Linked DNA regions of Tomitella gaofuii. The protein of the gene in region 2 interacts with the protein of the main gene of each other region in a pairwise test. Links are inferred from orthologs where the notes say so. Each region holds a gene or a part of one and is shown on either strand. Other genes may lie near its edges. The genes, in order: H4F70_RS07115 and dnaE.

Region 1 (9,089 bases), 1.4 Mb from region 2 along the record:
GCTCGGCTCGGAGAACCCGAGGCGTGCGGAGATGACGTCGACGGACTCGCCCGCATCGAGCCCGGCCACCGCGTACTCCTGCAGCACCGATTCGCGCAGCCGGCCCAGCGACGTGCCCTCCTGGCGGAGCATCCGGCGCAGCTGCGGTTCGCTCACCGCCAGCGCCGCCGCGACGTCGGATGCGGTGGGCTGGGTGCCGCGGATGCCGAGCTCGACGATCCGCCGCGCGCGTGCGGTCAGGCCGGAGTCGTAGTCGCGCCGGGACAACAGCCGGCCGGGGGAGTCGCGCAGGAAATCACGCAGCGAGCGCTCGTCCTGCACCACCGGGCTCGCCAGGTCGGCCGCGGCGAACGTGATCGCGGGGTCGCGGCTGCCGAAGGTGATGGGGATGCCGAACATGTGGTGGTACGCGACGACGTCGACGGGTGCGGGGTCGGTGTAGGGGAGTTCGACGGAGGACGGCTCCAGCCGCCGTCCGGTGAGCCAGGCGGCGAACCGGTGCGCCAGCAGCAGGCCGAAGTCGGCGACGACGGAAGCGTCCTCCCACGCGTCGGCGCCCGCCGCGGGCAGCACCGAGGTGTCGAACCAGAACCGCACCCCGGCTTCGTCGAAGTCGATGCGCACGGGCGCCGACGAGGGGAGCGCGGGGAGGAAACCCGCGAGCCGGTGCAGCGTCGTGTCGAGGTCGGGGCAGTGGATGATCGCGTGCGAGAGCAGCGCGAATGTTCCGCGGGGCACGGGCGCGAGCCCGAGGCCCATGAGCTCGTCGTCGGTGATCTCGGCGGCGCCGAGCATGAACCGGGCGACGTGGTCGACGGTGAGCCGGGTGTCGGGATTGTCGAGCTCGTGGGCGGTGATCCCCGCGGCCACGAGAGCGGGGCCCAGGTCGATGCCCCGGCGGGCGGACGCGTGCAGCGCCCGCTGGACGAATCCCACCGGCACCATTCGCACCGCCATGCCGACCTCCTCCCGCGTCTGCAGGGTCCCGGTCGGATCGGTCACGAACGCTGATCGTTTCTGTCCTTACCGCCGTCCCCGTCCGAGCATACGGTGAGGTGGAACGCACCCGGACCGGCCCGTGCGCGGGTCCGGTCGGCACACATGTCCGCACAGGAGGGCCACCGTATGGAGCGCACACTTTTCGACGACGACCACAAGCTCTTCCGCGAGTCCTACCGGGGGTTCCTCGCCGAGCACGTCGCGCCGTTCCATGACCAGTGGGAGGACGACAACATCGTCGACCGTGAAGTGTGGGTGGAGGCCGGCAAGCTCGGGTTCCTCGGCATGGCGGTGGACGAGAAGTACGGCGGCGGGGGGGTGCAGGATTTCCGGTACAACGCCGTGGTCACCGAGGAGTCGGTGCGCGGCGGATACAGCGGGCTCGGTTTCATGCTGCACAACGACGTGATCCAGCCCTACCTGATGAACCTGTGCAACGATGAGCAGAAGGAGCGGTGGCTGCCGCGGTTCTGCACCGGCGAGCTGATCACGGCGATCGCGATGACCGAGCCGGGCACGGGCTCGGACCTGCAGGGCATCAAGACCAACGCCAAACGCGACGGGGACGACTGGATCCTCAACGGCGCCAAGACGTTCATCACCAACGGCATCCACTCCGACCTGGTGATCGTCGTGGCGCAGACGGACCCGTCCAAGGGCGCCCAGGGGTTCTCGCTGCTCGGTGTCGAGCGCGGCATGCCCGGGTTCGAGCGGGGCCGCAACCTCGACAAGATCGGGCTCAAGGCCCAAGACACCGCGGAGCTGAGCTTCAACGACGTGCGCGTGCCCGCCGCCAACCTCATCGGCGAGGAGGGCATGGGCTTCGCCTACCTCATGCAGAACCTGCCGCAGGAGCGTCTGTCGATCGCGGTGGTGGCGGCCGCGGCGATGGAGCAGGTGCTCCAGGAGACCATCGAGTACTGCCGTGACCGCAAGGCCTTCGGCCGGTCCATCGGCTCGTTCCAGAACTCGCGGTTCGTCATGGCCGAGCTGGCCACGGAGACGAAGATCGCCCGGGTGTTCGTCGACCAGTGCATCGAGGCGTTGAACCGCGGCGAACTCACCATCGAAGAGGCCGCGATGGCCAAATGGTGGACCACTGAGAAGCAGGTGGCCCTGATCGACCGTTGCCTGCAGATGCACGGCGGCTACGGCTACATGCGCGAGTACCCCGTGGCGAAGGCCTACATGGACTCCCGTGTGCAGACGATCTACGGCGGCACCACCGAGATCATGAAGGAGATCATCGGCCGCGGATTGGGGATGTGATGACGTCTCCCGTTCACTCCGGCCCCGCGCGCTCGGACGGGGGCGGCGGTCCGCTCGCCGGACTGCGGGTGCTCGAGCTCGGCGGCATCGGTCCGGGGCCGCACGCGGCGATGCTGCTCGGTGACCTGGGTGCGGATGTGGTGCGCGTGCGCCGTCCTGGCGGCCTGGTGCTGCCCCCCGAGGACCGCGACGTGCTGTTGCGCGGGCGTCGGCTGGTCGACCTCGACATCAAGACGCAGCGCGACGAGCTGCTGGACCTGGTCGAACGTGCGGATGTGCTCATCGAGGGGTTCCGGCCGGGCGTGTGCGAGCGGCTGGGCATCGGCCCCGACGACTGCGCGCAGCGCAACCCCCGCCTGATCTACGCCCGGATGACCGGATGGGGTCAGGACGGGCCGATGGCGCAACGCGCCGGGCACGACATCAATTACCTGTCGATGACGGGATTGCTGTCGACCATCGGACGGAACGGGGAGCCGCCCGTGCCTCCGCTGAACTTGGCGGCGGATTTCGGCGGCGGATCGATGTTCCTGGTCACAGGGGTGCTGGCCGCGTTGTTCGAGCGGCAGACGTCGGGGCGCGGACAGGTGGTGGATGCCGCCATGGTCGACGGGGTCAGCGCACTGGGCGCGATGCCGTGGTCGTTCCGCGCGTCGGGCATGTGGCAGGACGAGCGCGAGTCCAACCTGCTCGACGGCGGCGCACCGTTCTACCGGGTCTACGAGTGCGCCGATGGCCGCTACATGGCGGTGGGCGCGATCGAACCGCAGTTCTACGCGCTGCTGCTCGAGGGGCTCGAGCTCCCGGCGGACGACCTGCCGATGCAGATCGACCAGTCGCGCTGGCCGGAGCTGCGCGAGCTTTTCGCGGCCCGGTTCGCGACGCGGACCCGCGACGAGTGGACGAAGGTGTTCGCCGACGTCGACGCGTGCGTCACCCCGGTGCTGACCATGGCGGAAGCGCCCGACGCCGAGCATCTCGCGGCGCGGGGGACTCTTCCGCGTACGGGGCCGGACGGCGCGCCGCAGCCGGCCGCGGCGCCGCGCTTCTCACGCAAGCCTCCTGCGGACACGGGCGTGCGGCCGCAGGGGGCGACGCCGCTGGGGCAGATCGGGTGGGATGCCTAGCGTGGACGCGCACACCGGGGCGCCCGGCCGGGGTGCGGGGTCATTCCCGCAGCCCGGCCAGACGTCGTGCCCCCTCGGCGAGCACCTCGTCGCGCTTGCAGAACGCGAAGCGCACGAGGTGCCGCCACGGTCCGGGGTCGTCGGTGAACGGCGCCATCGGCACAGCGGCGACGCCGATCCGCTCGGGCATCGCGCGGCACAGCTGCGCGCCGTCGTCGTAACCGAGCGGGCGCGGATCGGCCAGCAGGAAATACGTGCCGGCGCAGTCGTGCACGCCGAACCCCGTCGCGCGCAGGGCGCCGGCGAGGACGTCGCGCTTGCGTTGCAGATCCGTGCGGTTGCGGGCGATCCATTCCTGCTCGGTGCGCAGCGCCAGCTCCACCGCGGGCTGGAACGGGGTGCCGCCGACGTAGCTGAGGAACTGCTTGGCGCCGCGCGCGGCGGCCACCAGCTCCGCCGGGCCGCACACCCAGCCCGTCTTCCAGCCGGTGACGTTGAACGTCTTGGCGGCCGACGACACCGTGAGGGTGCGGTCGCCGAGCCCGTCGACGGCGCACAGCGGCACGTGCGGGCCGGCCGGGGCGTCCGCGTAGACGAGGTGCTCGTAGACCTCGTCGGAGAGCACGAGCACGTCGTGTGCCACGACGACCTCGGCGATGACCGCCCGGTCGGCGGCGTCGAAGACGGTGCCCGTGGGGTTGTGCGGCGTGTTGACGATGAGCATCCGCGTCGCATCGGACACGGCCGCGCGCAGACCGTCGTGGTCGAGCCCGAAGCCGCCTGCGCGCGGGACCAGCGGCACCGTGCGGCGGACCCCGCCGGCGAGCGATATTACCGCCGAGTAGGAGTCGTAGTACGGTTCGATCAGGACCACCTCGTCACCGGGTTCCACCAGGCCCAGGACCGCGCCGGCGATCCCCTCGGTGGCGCCCACGGTGATGAGGACCTCGGTGTCGGGGTCGGTGTCGAGCCCGTAGCGGGCGCGGCGGTCCTCGGCGACGGCGGCGCGCAGGCCGGGCATGCCGAGGCCCGGCGCGTACTGGTTGAGACCGTCCGCGATCGCCGTGCGTGCGGCGTCGAGCATGGCGGACGGTCCGTCGGTGTCGGGGAACCCCTGGCCGAGGTTGACGGCGTCGTGCCGGACGGCCAGTGCGGTCATCTCGGCGAAGATCGTCGCGCCGTACGGCTGCAGGCGCCGGACGGTGCGGGGCGGGTGCGGGGCGGGTTCCGGCATGGGGCCCACCCTAGCCGCGCGTCCCGGCGGGGCACTGCCGCCGGACTCCGGGGCGGAACAGGGCGTCCCGCCGCCCACAGTGGTAGAACACGTTATAGAAACGTACGAGAGAGGAAGGAATGCCGATGACTACCGAGGCATACATCTACGAGGCGATCCGCACGCCGCGCGGCCGCGGCAAGAAGACCGGGTCGCTGCATTCGGTCAAGCCGATCTCGCTGGTCACCGGCCTGCTCGACGAGATCAAGGTGCGCTTCCCGGACGTCGACTACGACCGGTTGTCCGACTTGATCCTCGGCTGCGTCACCCCGGTGGGCGACCAGGGCATGGATATCGCCCGCACCGCGATCACCGCGGCCGGCTACCCGGACACGGTCGGCGGATTCCAACTCAACCGCTTCTGCGCGTCGGGGCTCGAGGCGCTGAACCTGGCCGCGCAGAAGGTGCGCTCCGGCTGGGACGAGCTGGTGCTCGCCGGCGGCGTCGAGTCGATGTCGCGGGTGCCGATGGGCAGCGACGGCGGAGCATGGGGCCTGGACCCGGCCACCAACTACGACACCGGGTTCGTGCCGCAGGGCGTCGGCGCCGATCTCATCGCCACCATCGAGGGCTTCGATCGGGAGACCGTCGACGCCTACGCGGCCCGTTCGCAGGAGCTGGCGAAAAAGGCGTGGGACGGCGGCTACTTCGCCAAGTCCATCGTGCCGGTGAAGGACCAGAACGGCATCACCGTGCTCGACCACGACGAGCACATGCGCCCCGGCACCACGGTGGAGGCGCTCGGCGGGCTCAACCCGTCGTTCGCCACGGTCGGCGAGATCGGCGGCTTCGACGCGGTGGCGCTGCAGAAGTACCACTGGGTGGAGAAGATCAACCACGTGCACCACGGCGGCAACTCGTCGGGCATCGTCGACGGCGCCGCGCTGCTCATGGTCGGCTCCGAGCAGGTGGGCAAGGACATGGGCCTGACGCCGCGGGCGCGCGTCGTCGCCACCGCCACCTCCGGTGCGGACTCGACGATCATGCTCACCGGCCCCACCCCGGCGTCGAAGAAGGTCCTCGCCACCGCGGGTCTGACCATCGACGACATGGACCTGGTCGAGATCAACGAGGCCTTCGCCTCGGTGGTGCTGCGGTTCCAGAAGGACATGAACGTCCCGGACGAGAAGCTCAACGTCAACGGCGGCGCCATCGCGATGGGCCACCCGCTGGGCGCCACCGGCGCGATGATCACCGGGACGATGGTCGACGAGCTCGAGCGCCGCGGCGGCCGCTACGCGCTGATCACGCTGTGCATCGGCGGCGGCATGGGCGTGGCCACCATCATCGAGCGCGTCTGATCGTCACCGGCGGGAATTCCTGAAAGGGCAACACGAACACATGACTGACAACATCATCGCCTGGGACATCGACGCCGACGGCATCGTCGTGCTCACCATCGACGACCCCCACCAGGGCGCGAACACGATGAACGAGCGGTACCTGTCGTCGATGAAGGCCACCGTCGACCGCCTCTACGAGGAGAAGGACGCGATCACCGGCGTCGTGCTCACCTCGGGCAAGAAGACCTTCTTCGCCGGGGGCGACCTCAACAACCTGCTGGCCGTGCGCAAGGACCAGGCCACGGAGATCTACGGGCACAGCCTGGCCGCCAAGGCGGATCTGCGCCGGCTCGAAACGCTGGGCAAGCCCGTCGTCACCGCGATCAACGGCGCGGCGCTGGGCGGCGGCCTCGAGATCGCGCTGGCCACCCACCACCGCATCGCCGCGGACGTCAAGGGCGTCAAGATCGGCCTGCCGGAGGTCACGCTGGGGCTGCTGCCCGGCGGCGGCGGCATCGTGCGCACGGTGCGGCTTCTGGGCCTGCAGAACGCGCTGATGGGCGTGCTGCTGCAGGGCCAGCAACGCGGCCCCGCCGCGGCCAAGGAGGTCGGCCTGATCGACGAGGTGGTCGACTCGGTCGACGCCCTCGTCCCCGCCGCCAAGGCGTGGATCAAGGCGAACCCGGACAGCGGCGTGCAGCCGTGGGACGTCAAGGGCTACAAGATCCCGGGCGGCACCCCCGCCACGCCGTCCTTCGCGGCCAACCTGCCGGCGTTCCCCGCGAACCTGCGCAAGCAGCTCAAGGGCGCACCCATGCCCGCGCCGCGCGCCATCATGTCGGCGGCCGTCGAGGGCTCGCAGGTGGACATCGACAACGCGCTCATCATCGAGGCGCGCTACTTCACCGAGCTGGTCACCGGCCAGGTGGCGAAGAACATGATCCAGGCGTTCTTCTTCGACCTGCAGTCGATCAACTCGGGCGCCTCCCGGCCCGACGGCATCGAGAAGACCCCGATCACCAAGGTCGGCGTGCTCGGCGCGGGCATGATGGGCGCGGGCATCGCCTACGTCTCCGCCAAGGCGGGCTTCGAGGTGGTGCTCAAGGACGTCGAGCAGGCCGCCGCCGAGCGCGGCAAGGGCTACGCCGAGAAGCTCGAGGAGAAGGCCCTCAAGCGCGGCAAGACCACGGAGGAGAAGTCCAAGGCGCTGCTCGGCCGCATCCACCCGACGGCCGACGCGGCCGACTTCGCGGGCGTGGACTTCGTCGTCGAGGCCGTCTTCGAGTCCGAGGAGCTCAAGCACAAGGTCTTCCAGGAGATCGAGGACGTCGTCACCGAGGACGCGCTGCTCGGGTCGAACACCTCGACGCTGCCGATCACCGGCCTGGCCCAGGGGGTCCAGCGCCAGGAGGACTTCATCGGCATCCACTTCTTCTCGCCGGTGGACAAGATGCCGCTGGTGGAGATCATCCGCGGGGAGAAGACGTCGGACCGCACGCTGGCGCGGGTGTTCGACTACGTGCAGGCCATCCGCAAGACGCCCATCGTGGTGCATGACTCGCGCGGGTTCTTCACCTCGCGCGTCATCGGCACCTTCATCAACGAGGCCATCGCCATGGTGGCCGAGGGCGTGCCCCCGGCCACGATCGAGCAGGCCGGCCAGCAGGCGGGCTTCCCGGCCGCGCCGCTGCAGCTGTCCGACGAGCTCAACCTGACGCTGATGCAGAAGATCCGCAAGGAGACCGCCGACGCGGCCGCCGCCGAGGGGCGGACGCTGCCGGCGGACCCGGCCGGCGACGTCATCAACGCGCTGGTGGACGCTGGCCGCACCGGCAAGCTCGGCGGCGCCGGGTTCTACGACTACGCGGACGGCAAGCGCACCGGGCTGTGGTCGGGCCTCGCGGGGATCGTCGGCGACGCCTCGTCGGACGCTCCGCTGCAGGACCTCATCGAGCGGATGCTGTTCATCGAGGCCATCGAGACGCAGAAGTGCTTCGACGAGGGCGTCATCGACACCACCGCCGACGCGAACATCGGCTCGATCATGGGCATCGGCTACCCGGCGTGGACGGGCGGCGTCGCCCAGTACATCGTGGGCTACGAGGGCGGCAAGGCCGGCTTCGTCACGCGGGCCAAGGAGCTGGCCGCCAAGTACGGTGAGCGCTTCACCCCGCCGGCGAGCCTGGAGGGCTGATCCGCTTCGGTTCTGCTTCCGCTGCGGGGCCCGGCCGTGTCTTCGGATGCGCCGGGCCCCGCAGCCTGTCCGCCACGCAGCCGTAGAGTGGTCGATGCGCGAGGAAAGGACCCCCATGGCTGCCGACACACTCCCCGCCATCGACCTGGCCGCGCTCGACGCGGGCGACCCCGACGCGTTGCGCGCACTGCGCACCGTGACGCACGGCATCGGGTTCTTCTACCTCGACGGCCACGGGATCGCCCCGCGCGCCGCCGACGATCTGATCGACGCCGCGCGGGAGTTCTTCGCGCTACCGGAGCACGAGAAGCGGGAGATCGAGAACGTCCGCTCGCCGCACTTCCGCGGATACACGATGCTGGGCGGTGAGCGCACGCAGGGACGCGTGGACTGGCGCGAGCAGCTGGACATCGGCGCCGAGCGCGCGGCGGCCCCGCTGGACCCGCAGCGGCCGTGGAGGGTGCTCGACGGGCCCAATCAGTGGCCGGCGGGGGTGCCGCGGTTGCGGCGCGCGGCGCTCGACTGGATGTCGGCGGCCGGGGGCGTGGGCATGCGCCTGCTGCGGGCGTGGGCCGCGTCGCTGGGGGCGCCGGCCGGGCACTTCGACGCCGCGTTCGCCGATCCCGACCCGCTGCTCAAGATCGTCCGGTACCCCGGGGGCGGCGGGACCGCGAGCGGGCAGGGCGTGGGCGGCCACAAGGACGTGGGCGCGCTGACGCTGTTGTATCCCGAGCCGGGCACATCCGGCCTGCAGGTGGAGGTGGACGGACGCTGGGTCGACGCCCCGCCCCGGCGGGGGAGCTTCATCGTCAACATCGGCGAGCTGCTGGAGCTGGCCACGGACGGCTACCTCAAGGCCACCCACCACAAGGTGCTGCCGCCGCCGGCGGGCAGCGACCGGATCTCGCTGCCGTTCTTCCTCAATCCCGGGTTCGACCAGGCGT
Region 2 (10,356 bases):
CACGCGGGCGTCGGCTGGACCGGGCCCACGGTGGTCGGCGGGCTGGCCGCCGCGGGATTCCGCATCTCCACCTCCGGCGTGCACGAGCGCCAGGGGATCGTGCATCGGCTGGACGTGGGCACCTCGGGAGTCATGGTGGTGGCCACCTCGGAGGTCGCCTACACCCGGCTCAAGCGCGCGTTCAAGGAGCGCACCGTGGACAAGCGCTACCACGCGCTGGTCCAGGGGCACCCGGATCCGTCCAGCGGCACCATCGACGCGCCCATCGGGCACGCCCGCGGCAACGAGTGGAAGTTCACGGTGCGGTCCGACGGGAAGCACAGCGTCACCCACTACGACACGGTGGAGGCGTTCCGGGCCGCCAGCCTGCTCGACGTGCACCTGGAGACCGGCCGCACCCACCAGATCCGCGTGCACTTCGCCGCCGTGCACCACCCGTGCTGCGGCGACATGACCTACGGCGCCGACCCGGTGCTGGCCAAGCGCCTGCGGCTCGAACGTCAATGGCTGCACGCCCGGTCGCTCGCGTTCACACACCCCGGGGACGGCCGCTGGGCGGAGTTCACCAGCGAGTATCCGGACGACCTGCAGTACGGGCTGGACGCGCTGCGCGAGGCGGCGTGACGGCGCTGCGGCGTGTCCCCGCCGAGGTGTGGACGGCGGTGGTGATCGTCGCCGTGGTCATCGCGGTGTTCCTGGTGGGCAAGGCCAACCCGATCCCGCCCCCGCCCGTGACGACGGACGCGCTCGGCCCTGCCGCCGGCGAGACCGCTGCGGAGTACACGGCGCGCGCGGCGGCGAGCCTGCAGCCGCGCGGCACGCCGGACGCGGAGCACGGCCCGTCGGAGGCGCTGCACTGGGCGCTGGTCTCGTTCGACCAGGGCGTGGGCGCGGAGGACGCGGCGCGGGCGGTGGCGCCGGTGCGCATATCCGAGGTGCTCAGTCACGTGCCCGTCGACGGGGCGCAGACGCCGGTGACTCCGGTGCAGGTCCCCGCCACCGACGACCCGGCCGCGATGGTGGCGCGCGCCCAGTCCCGCGCGGCCGACGTCGTCGCACAGCGCACGGGGCTCGCCGCGGCGGGCAGGTACGCAGCGGGGGCGGGGAACGCAGCGGGGGCGGGGAGCACCACGGCGGCCGCGGTGGTCGACGGGCTCCGCGGCGGCTGCGCGTGCGTGATGGCATTGGTGGTGCACGGAACCCTCGGCGACCTGCGCGCGGTCGCCGACCGGCCGGGCGTCCTGGCGGTGGAGGCGCTGCCCGCGGACGCGGTGTTCGGCCGTTTCGCGGTGCGTCCGCCGGTGCAGTACCTGGACTGACCACGGGCGCCGATCCGGCGCGCGGACGGGTGGGACGCCGACGTCGGCGACGGCCTAGACTCGTCGGCAGCCGGTGGTGGTCTCCGCCGGCCGGGCGCAGTCGGCGAAAGGACCGGGCAGGACGTGGCGGACGCGGTGCAGTCGAGGGATTCCAGTTCGTTTGTGCACCTGCACAATCACACCGAGTATTCGATGCTCGACGGGGCCGCCAAGACCGACGCGCTGTTCGCGGAGGCGCACCGGCTGGGCATGACGGCCGTGGGCATGACCGACCACGGCAACATGTTCGGCGCCAGCGACTTCTACAACCAGGCCGTCAAGGCGGACATCAAGCCGATCATCGGCATCGAGGCCTACGTTGCCCCGGAGTCGCGCTTCAACACCAAGCGCATCAAGTGGGGCGATCCCGGCCAGAAGTCCGACGACGTGTCGGGCAGCGGCGCCTACACACACATGACGATGGTCGCCCGCAACGCGACGGGTCTGCGCAACTTGTTCAAACTGTCGTCGCTGGCCTCGATCGAGGGGCAGCTGGGCAAGTGGGCCCGCATGGACGCCGACATCATCGCCGAGCACGCCGAGGGCATCATCGCCACCACCGGGTGCCCGTCCGGCGAGGTGCAGACCCGCCTACGGCTGGGGCACGAGCGCGAGGCGCTCGAGGCCGCCGCGAAATGGCAGGAGATCTTCGGCGAAGAGAACTTCTTCATGGAGGTCATGGACCACGGCCTGTCCATCGAGCGCCGCGTGCGCTCGGGGCTGATGGACATCTCCCGGCAGCTGGGGATCCCGCCACTGGCCACGAACGACTGCCACTACGTCAAGCAGGACTTCTCGCAAACGCACGAGGCGCTGCTGTGCCTGCAGACGGGCAAGACGCTCAACGATCCGACCCGGTTCAAGTTCGACGGCGACGGTTACTACCTCAAGCCCGCGTCGGACATGCGTGCGCTCTTCGACGACGAGGTCCCCGGCGCCTGCGACAACACGCTGCTGGTGGCCGAGCGCGTCGAGTCGTACGAGCAGGTGTGGACCCACCACGACCGGATGCCGATCTTCCCGGTCCCCGACGGACACACGCAGGGTTCGTGGCTGCGCGAGGAGGTGGCCGCCGGGCTGCGGCGCCGCTTCCCGTCGGGGCCGTCGCAGGCGTACCTGGATCGGGCGGACTACGAGATCGGCGTCATCGAGCAGATGGGGTTCCCGGCCTACTTCCTCGTGGTCGGCGACCTGGTGCGGCATGCGCACGAGGTGGGCATCCGCGTGGGGCCGGGCCGCGGGTCGGCGGCCGGCTCGCTGGTGGCCTTCGCGCTGGGCATCACCAACATCGACCCGTTGCCGCACGGCCTGCTGTTCGAGCGGTTCCTCAACCCGGAGCGCGTGTCGATGCCCGATATCGACATGGACTTCGACGACCGCCGCCGCGGCGAGATGGTCCGCTACGCCTCCGACCGCTGGGGCGAGGACAAGGTGGCCCAGGTCATCACGTTCGGCACGATCAAGACCAAGGCGGCCATCAAGGACGCCGCCCGCGTGCACTTCGGCCAGCCCGGCTTCCAGATCGCCGACCGGATCTCCAAGGCCCTGCCGCCGCCGGTCATGGCCAAGGACATCTCCGTCGCCGGAATCACCGACCCGGAGCACGAGCGGTACGCGGAGGCGGCCGAGGTGCGCGCGCTCGTCGAGACCGATCCCGATGTGCGCACCATCTACGACACCGCACTGGGCCTCGAGGGGCTGATCCGCAACGCGGGCGTGCACGCGTGCGCGGTGATCATGTCCTCGGAGCCCCTCATGGACGCGATCCCGCTGTGGAAACGCGCCCAGGACGGCGCCATCATCACCGGGTGGGACTATCCGTCGTGCGAGGCGATCGGCCTGCTCAAGATGGACTTCCTGGGTTTGCGCAACCTCACTGTGCTCGGCGACGCGCTCGACAACCTCAAGGCCAACCGCGACGTCGAGCTGGACCTGGACACGCTGCCGCTGGACGACGCGAAGACCTACGAGCTGTTGGCGCGCGGCGAGACGCTGGGCGTGTTCCAGCTCGACGGCGTCGCCATGCGCGACCTGCTGCGGCGCATGCAGCCCACCGGGTTCGAGGACATCGTCGCCGTGCTGGCGCTGTACCGGCCCGGACCGATGGGCATGAACGCCCACAACGACTACGCCGACCGCAAGAACGGCCGCCAGAAGGTCACGCCCATCCACCCGGAGCTCGAGGAGCCGCTCAAAGAGATCCTGGCCGACACCTACGGCCTGATCGTCTACCAGGAGCAGATCATGCAGATCGCGCAGAAGGTGGCCGGGTACTCGCTGGGCCGAGCCGACATCCTGCGCCGGGCCATGGGCAAGAAGAAGGCGTCCGTGCTCGAGGCCGAGTTCGAGGGCTTCGAGAAGGGCATGCAGGACAACGGCTACTCCAAGGAGGCCATCAAGGCCCTGTGGGACACGATCCTCCCGTTCGCCGGCTACGCGTTCAACAAGTCGCACGCCGCCGGCTACGGGCTCGTCTCCTACTGGACCGCTTACATGAAGGCGAACTACCCGGCCGAGTACATGGCGGGCCTGCTCACGTCGGTGGGTGACGACAAGGACAAGGCCGCCGTCTACCTCGCGGACTGCCGGCACCTGGGCATCACGGTGCTGCCGCCGGACGTCAACGAGTCCGGGACGTACTTCGCGTCGGTCGGCGAGGACATCCGCTTCGGCCTGTCCGCCGTGCGCAACGTGGGCACCAACGTGGTGTCGTCGATCATCGCGGCGCGCGAGCAGAAGGGCGCGTTCACCGGATTCTCGGACTACCTGGGCAAGGTGGACGCCGCGGCCTGCGGAAAGAAGGCCATCGAGTCACTGATCAAGGCGGGCGGCTTCGACTCGCTCGGGCATCCGCGCAAGGGGCTGCTGCTGGTGCACTCCGACGCCGTCGACGCCGTGATGGGCACCAAGAAGGCCGAGGCCATCGGTCAGTTCGACCTGTTCGGCGGGGACGGAGCCGCGGAGGAGAACTCCTCGGTGTTCGACATCCCCGTGCCCGACGAGGAATGGGAGACCAAGCACCGGCTGGCCCTCGAACGCGAGATGCTCGGCCTGTACGTCACCGGCCACCCGCTCAACGGTGTCGAGCACGTTCTGGCCGCCCAATCGGACACGTCCATCCCCGCGATCCTCGAGGGCAAGGTCAAGGACGGCACACAGGTGTCGGTGGGCGGCATCCTCTCGTCGGTCAACCGGCGGGTGAACAAGCAGGGCCTGCCGTGGGCGTCGGCGCAGCTCGAGGACCTCACCGGCGGCATCGAGGTGCTGCTGTTCCCCAAGACCTATTCGGTGCTGGGCATGGACGTCGCCGACGACGCCATCGTCCTGCTCAAGGGGCGCATCTCCGAGCGCGACGAGCGGCGCTCGCTCATCGTCAACGACCTGGCGGTGCCGGACCTGTCGTCGGTGGGCGTGGCGCGGCCGCTGGCGGTGACGATGGCGACGCGCATGTGCACCCCCGACAAGGTCGAGACACTGCGCCAGGTGCTCACGCGGCACCCGGGCACCTCGGATGTGCACCTGCGGCTCGTCAGCGGCGAAGGGGACAGGGTGCGTCTGTTCCGTCTGGACGAGCGGTTGCGCGTCGATCCCACCTCGGCGCTCATGGGCGATCTCAAGGCGCTGCTCGGCGCCGGCTGCCTGGGCGCCTGAGACCGGCCTGCGGGCGCGCCCGCGGGGGTGCGAGAATCGGGGGTTGTGACGACCAACGAGCAGACGCAGGCAGGTTCCGGGGCGCGCGGCGGGCGGGGCGAGCTGCCCGCGGCGGGCGACATCGACGCGGCCGCCGCGCGCATCGCCGACGTCGTCGTGCGCACTCCGCTGCAGTACTGCGAGCGTCTGTCGGCGGCCACCGGCGCGCGCGTGTTCCTCAAGCGCGAGGACCTGCAGGGGGTCCGCTCCTACAAGATCCGCGGCGCGTTCAACCTGATGGTGCAGCTCGCCGACGACGAGCGTGCCGCGGGTGTGGTGGCCGCGAGCGCGGGCAACCACGCGCAGGGCGTCGCCTACGCCTGCCGTTCGCTGGGCATCCACGGCCGGATCTACGTGCCGACGAACACCCCCAAGCAGAAGCGGGATCGCATCCGCGCCCACGGCGGCGAGTACGTCGAGCTGGTGGTGACCGGGACGACGTTCGACGCCGCGTCGGCCGCGGCCCAGGCGGACGCGGAGCGTACGGGCGCGACGATCGTCCCGCCTTTCGACGACCCCCGCACCATCGCCGGCCAGGGCACGGTGGCGGCGGAGATCGTCGAACAGCTCGGCGGGGCGCCGGACACGGTGGTGGTCCCGGTGGGCGGCGGCGGGCTCATGGCGGGGCTGGTGTCCTACCTGCATGACCGCGCCCCCGGGGTGTACGTGGCGGGTGTGGAGCCGGCGGGTGCGGCCTCCATGACGGCGGCGCTCGCCGCCGGCGGGCCGGTCACGCTGTCCGAGGTGGACCCGTTCGTCGACGGCGCCGCGGTGCGGCGGGTGGGAGCGTTGCCCTACGACGTGCTGCTGGCGGCCGGCGCGCACGTGGTGACGCACGCGTCGCTGCCCATGGTCACGACCACCGTCCCGCGCGCCGACGGTGGCGGGATCGCCATGCTGCAGGTGGACGAGGGCGCGGTGTGCACCGCGATGCTGGACCTTTACCAGACCGAGGGGGTCATCGCCGAGCCCGCCGGGGCGCTGGCGGTGACGGCGCTCGAGCAGATGCGGCTGGAGCCGGGCTCCACCGTGGTGTGCGTGATCAGCGGGGGCAACAACGACGTCTCGCGCTATGGGGAGATCCTCGAACGTTCGCTGGTGCACCTGGGACTCAAGCACTACTTTCTGGTCGACTTCCCGCAGGAGCCGGGCGCGCTGCGCCGCTTCCTGGACGAGGTCCTGGGGCCGGACGACGACATCACGCTGTTCGAGTACGTCAAGCGCAACAATCGGGAGACCGGCGAGGCGCTCGTCGGCGTCGAGCTGGGCGAACGCGAGGCTCTGGCTCCGCTGCTGGCGCGCATGGAGGCGTCGGCGATGCAGGTGGATCGGCTGGTGCCGGGGTCGCCGGCGTACCGCTATTTGACGTGACCCTCGGCCCGGCGTCCGCCGTGGCCTGACGGCGCGCGGCGGCGCCGCGGATCATGCGCGGCCGAGGAGCCGCGCCACGACTCGTGCGTGCAGGTCGGGGTCCGGTGCCGGCAGGTCCAGCAGTGCGGACAAGAGGATGCCGTCGCCGACGAGGCGGACGATCTCGGCGTCCACCGGGTCGTCGAACTCCTTCTGCAGCCCTGCATCCCAACCGCGCAGCACCTCGGTCATCGCGGCCTGGACGTCCTCGTGCCGCCCGTCGAGTCCGCGCAGCGCGGCGATGGCCGACTGGTAGAGCGGCTTGTCGCTGAACGAGTCGTTGTCGAGCGCCTGCAGGTAGAACTCCGCGACGGTGGTCCCGCCTGCCACTGCGGCGTCAAGTTCCGCGTCCGAGCGGGCGCCGAGGCGACGGACCATCGCCGCGAGCATCGCCTCCTTGGTGGAGAAGTGGTAGAGCAGCCCGCCCTTGGACACGCCGGCGTCCGCCGCGACGGCCTCGAGGGTCGCCGCCCCGGGCCCCTCGCGCAGCAGCACGCGTTCCAGCGCGTCGAGGATTCGGTCGGGAGTGGTCTGCGGCGTGGTCATGAGCATCACCCTACACGGAACTGTACCGTCCGGACGGTTCGCTGCTACTCTCTGTACCGTCCGGACGGTTGAGAGCTGGCGAGCGTCGCGCAACGGGGCGCGGCGGGAAGTCGAAGGTGCGGGAAATGTCGACGACAATGGTCGAACGCGGAGCGACGCGAGCCGGCGTGCGCGATTGGCTGGGACTCGCAGTGCTGTGCGGGGCGGTGCTCATCATCGCCATCGACGCCACGGTGCTGGACCTGGCCGTGCCGTCGATCTCGGAACACCTGGAACCGACCACGGCGCAGTTGCTGTGGATCATCGACATCTACTCGTTCGTCCTCGCCGCGCTGCTGGTGACGATGGGCGTGCTGGCGGACAGGGTGGGGCGCCGCAGGCTGCTCATGCTCGGCGTCGCGGGGTTCGGCGCGGCATCGGTGCTCGCAGCATTCTCCGTGTCGCCCGGGATGCTCATCGCCGCCCGCGTGCTGCAGGGCCTGTTCGGGGCGATGCTCATGCCGTCGACGCTCGGCATCATCCGCGCCACCTTCCTCGACGGCCGCCAGCGGGCCACGGCCATCGGCGTGTGGGGCGCGATGTGGGGCGGGGGCGCGGCCGGCGGGCCGCTCGTGGGCGGATGGCTGCTGGAGCACTTCTGGTGGGGCTCGGTGTTCCTCGTCGCCGTCCCGGTTCTGCTCGTGATGCTCGTCGCCATGCCGTTCGTGCTGCGTGAGTCGCGTGATCCGCGCCCCGGCCGCTTCGACGTCCCCGGCGTGCTGCTGTCCGTGGGCGCCCTGGCACCGCTGATCTACGCGCTCAAGGACGCCGCGTCGCACGGGCTGAGCGCACGCACCGGCGCCCTCGTCGTGGCGGGCGTGCTGTGCGGGTGGGCGTTCGTGTCCCGGCAGCGCCGCGCCGCCGACCCGATGATCGACGTGCGCCTGTTCCGCAACCCGGTGTTCTCCACGGCGATCCTCACCAACCTGCTGTCGGTGTTCGGGCTCGCCGGGGTGCTGTTCTTCGGAACCCAGTACCTGCAGATGGTGCTCGGATACTCGCCGCTGGAGGCGGGGTTGCTCGCGGCTCCCGGCACCGCCGCGAGCATGGTCTCGGCGCTGCTGGCCGCGGCGGTGGCGCGTCGGATCGGGGTGCGCCTGGCGTTGGCGGGGTCGATCCTGTTCGCCGCCGCCGGCGCCGTCCTGCTCATGGCGCTGGGCGTCGACGGCCGGGCGCTTGTGTTCGTCGTGGGCTTCGTCGTGGTGGGGCTCGGCACCGGACTGGGGCTCACGCTCACGTCGGCGGTCGTCGTCGACGTGGTCGAGCCGGAGCGGGCGGGCGCGGCCTCGGGGATCTCCGAAACGTCGTACGAGCTCGGCGTCGCGGCGGGAGTCGCGGTGCTCGGCAGCGTGGTGATGGGCATCTACCGGGCGGGTGTCGACGTCGCCGGGCTCGCAGCGGTGCAGGCGACCGCGGTGCGTGACACGCTCGGCGGTGCGGTGCGCGTTGCGGGCGAGATCGGCGGCGCGCAGGGCGACGTGCTGCTCGACTCGGCCCGGCACGCCTTCGTGAACGGCATGCACGTGGCGGCGGGGTCCACGGCCGCGCTGTTGGCGTGCGCGGGTGCGGCGATACTCGTGCTGTTGCGCCCTCGCCCGACGGGGCAGGACGCGGCGTCGGCGGACGGCAATTCGGCCTCTTGAGCGTCGGTACCGGTGGGAGTATCGTCTACAGTCGTGAAGAACGCCGTCCAGGCTGCAGAGGCCGCCCGGTGGCGGCCGTCCCCAGATGCTGAGCCGCCTCACTGGGGCGGAGTCGTCACCGCAGCGCTGGACGTGTGCCAACGCCTTCCCGGATGACATCGGATCGGTCCCGGCCGTCGGCTCGGGGCGCACTACTGCGGAGCGCGTGCCGTGTTCGGCCATGGCCGTCCGCATGTCGCGTGCCATGATCACGACGTGGGTGTCCGGCAGGGAGCGGGAGACCCGTTGTAGGAGATGACGGAAGATGTTGTCGGTTCGATGGGGAGCACGAGAGGCCGGGCGGAAAGCGCCAGCGCCGCAGCATGGTCGGGCGCGGTGTGGGCGGAGTCGGGGTAGGCGGGCCGCCCTGGCGGCCTGCGGACTGATGGCCATCGCCGGGCTGCTCGCCGCGTGCGGCAGCGACGGTGGCGGGGACACGTCCGGCGCCACGGCGGCCACCGCCACCGGTACTCAGGAAGCCGGCGGCGGTGCCGCTGCTGCGGGTACCGTGTCGGTGGATTCGTTGCCGCGCTTCGAGATCGATGCCGACGCCACCACCGCCACCGGCGCGATGTCCTATACCCTGCCGTCCGCGGAGGCCCCCGCCGGCACGGTGATGGTCACGCTGAAGAACAACGACACCATGATGCCGCACCAGGCGCAGCTGCTGAAGCTGCATCCGGGCGTCACGGTCGAGCAGTTCACCGACGCGCTCGCCACGCCGGCGGGTGTCGGCGCGGTGGTTCCGCTGGCCGACTTCGCGGGCGGCCCCAACGCGGTCATGCCCGGCGACGAGTCCAGCGTGATCGTGCACCTGGACCCCGGATCCACCTACATGGTGATCTGCCAGATTCCCGGGCCCGGTGGCACACCGCACTACGCGCTGGGGATGATCGCGCATTTCACCACGGGGGCCACGGCGCAGAGCAACGGGTGGCCGAAGACCGACGCCACCGTGAAGATGACCGACTTCGCGTTCTCCGAACCGTCGTCGATCGACTGGAACAAGCCGATCACAGTGGTCAACGACGGCGACCAACCGCACGAGCTGGCCGTCTTGGCGCCGGCCGACGGCAAGACGATGGACGACGTGCGGGCGGCGTTGTCGGCGCCGGAGGGCGCCTCGCCGGGGCCGCCGCCCTATGAGACCTACGGCGGCGTTGCTGCGGCAGCGCCCGATGTGCAGCAGCAGACCACGCTGAAGCTCGACGCAGGCGACTATCTGCTCGTGTGCTTCGTGGTCGATCCGTCCACCGGCAAGCCCCACTACATGCTGGGGATGGAACAGCCCATCACAGTCGAATAGCCGGATGGGGCGGGGCCGCACGCGCGTCGCATGCGACCCCGCGTCCAGGTCAGCGGTTGAGGTTGCCGATGTCGATGGGAACCTGCACGCCGGTCATGTACTTGGCCTCGTCGGAGCACACCCACGCGACGACGTCGGCGATCTCTTCGGGCTGCGTGAGCGCGTAGGGCAGCGAGTTCATGAAGATCGGCGCCAGAGTGTGGGCGTGCTGCGCGAACAGCGGCCCCATGTCCGAGGCCATGTTCATCCCGGTCTCCACGCCGGCGGGGTGGATCGTGTTGACCCGGATCTTGTGTTCGCCCAGCTCGTTCGCCATGGTCTTGGC

The links.
Region 1: the proteins of dnaE (region 2) and H4F70_RS07115 interact in binary tests that used the Escherichia coli proteins (3 or more experiments, as listed by UniProt). The link is inferred for Tomitella gaofuii from one-to-one orthologs.

What each region holds. Positions count from the first base shown.
Region 1 is NZ_CP059900.1:1,513,142-1,522,230, forward strand. Bases 2,533-5,409 are described here. They hold H4F70_RS07115 (pyridoxal phosphate-dependent aminotransferase), read right to left. Parts: upstream 4,630-5,409; coding sequence 3,436-4,629; downstream 2,533-3,435. Other genes in these bases: H4F70_RS07110 (CaiB/BaiF CoA transferase family protein), read left to right, coding at 2,533-3,395; H4F70_RS07120 (acetyl-CoA C-acetyltransferase), read left to right, coding at 4,755-5,409. Outside these bases: H4F70_RS07100 (AraC family transcriptional regulator), read right to left, coding at 1-1,002; H4F70_RS07105 (acyl-CoA dehydrogenase family protein), read left to right, coding at 1,126-2,268; more of H4F70_RS07110, read left to right, coding at 2,268-2,532; more of H4F70_RS07120, read left to right, coding at 5,410-5,969; H4F70_RS07125 (3-hydroxyacyl-CoA dehydrogenase NAD-binding domain-containing protein), read left to right, coding at 6,010-8,145; H4F70_RS07130 (isopenicillin N synthase family dioxygenase), read left to right, coding at 8,261-9,089. UniProt on the Escherichia coli protein: Shows aminotransferase activity with methionine and histidine as substrates, and to a lesser extent also with phenylalanine.
Region 2 is NZ_CP059900.1:2,906,909-2,917,264, reverse strand. What follows is about bases 1,066-5,209. They hold dnaE (DNA polymerase III subunit alpha), read left to right. Parts: upstream 1,066-1,442; coding sequence 1,443-5,009; downstream 5,010-5,209. Other genes in these bases: ilvA (threonine ammonia-lyase IlvA), read left to right, coding at 5,112-5,209; H4F70_RS13480 (hypothetical protein), read left to right, coding at 1,066-1,319. Outside these bases: H4F70_RS13485 (RluA family pseudouridine synthase), read left to right, coding at 1-624; more of H4F70_RS13480, read left to right, coding at 621-1,065; more of ilvA, read left to right, coding at 5,210-6,419; H4F70_RS13465 (TetR/AcrR family transcriptional regulator), read right to left, coding at 6,471-7,004; H4F70_RS13460 (MFS transporter), read left to right, coding at 7,130-8,686; H4F70_RS13455 (cupredoxin domain-containing protein), read left to right, coding at 9,111-10,031; H4F70_RS13450 (mycofactocin-coupled SDR family oxidoreductase), read right to left, coding at 10,081-10,356. UniProt on the Escherichia coli protein: DNA polymerase III is a complex, multichain enzyme responsible for most of the replicative synthesis in bacteria. This DNA polymerase also exhibits 3' to 5' exonuclease activity. The alpha chain is the DNA polymerase catalytic subunit.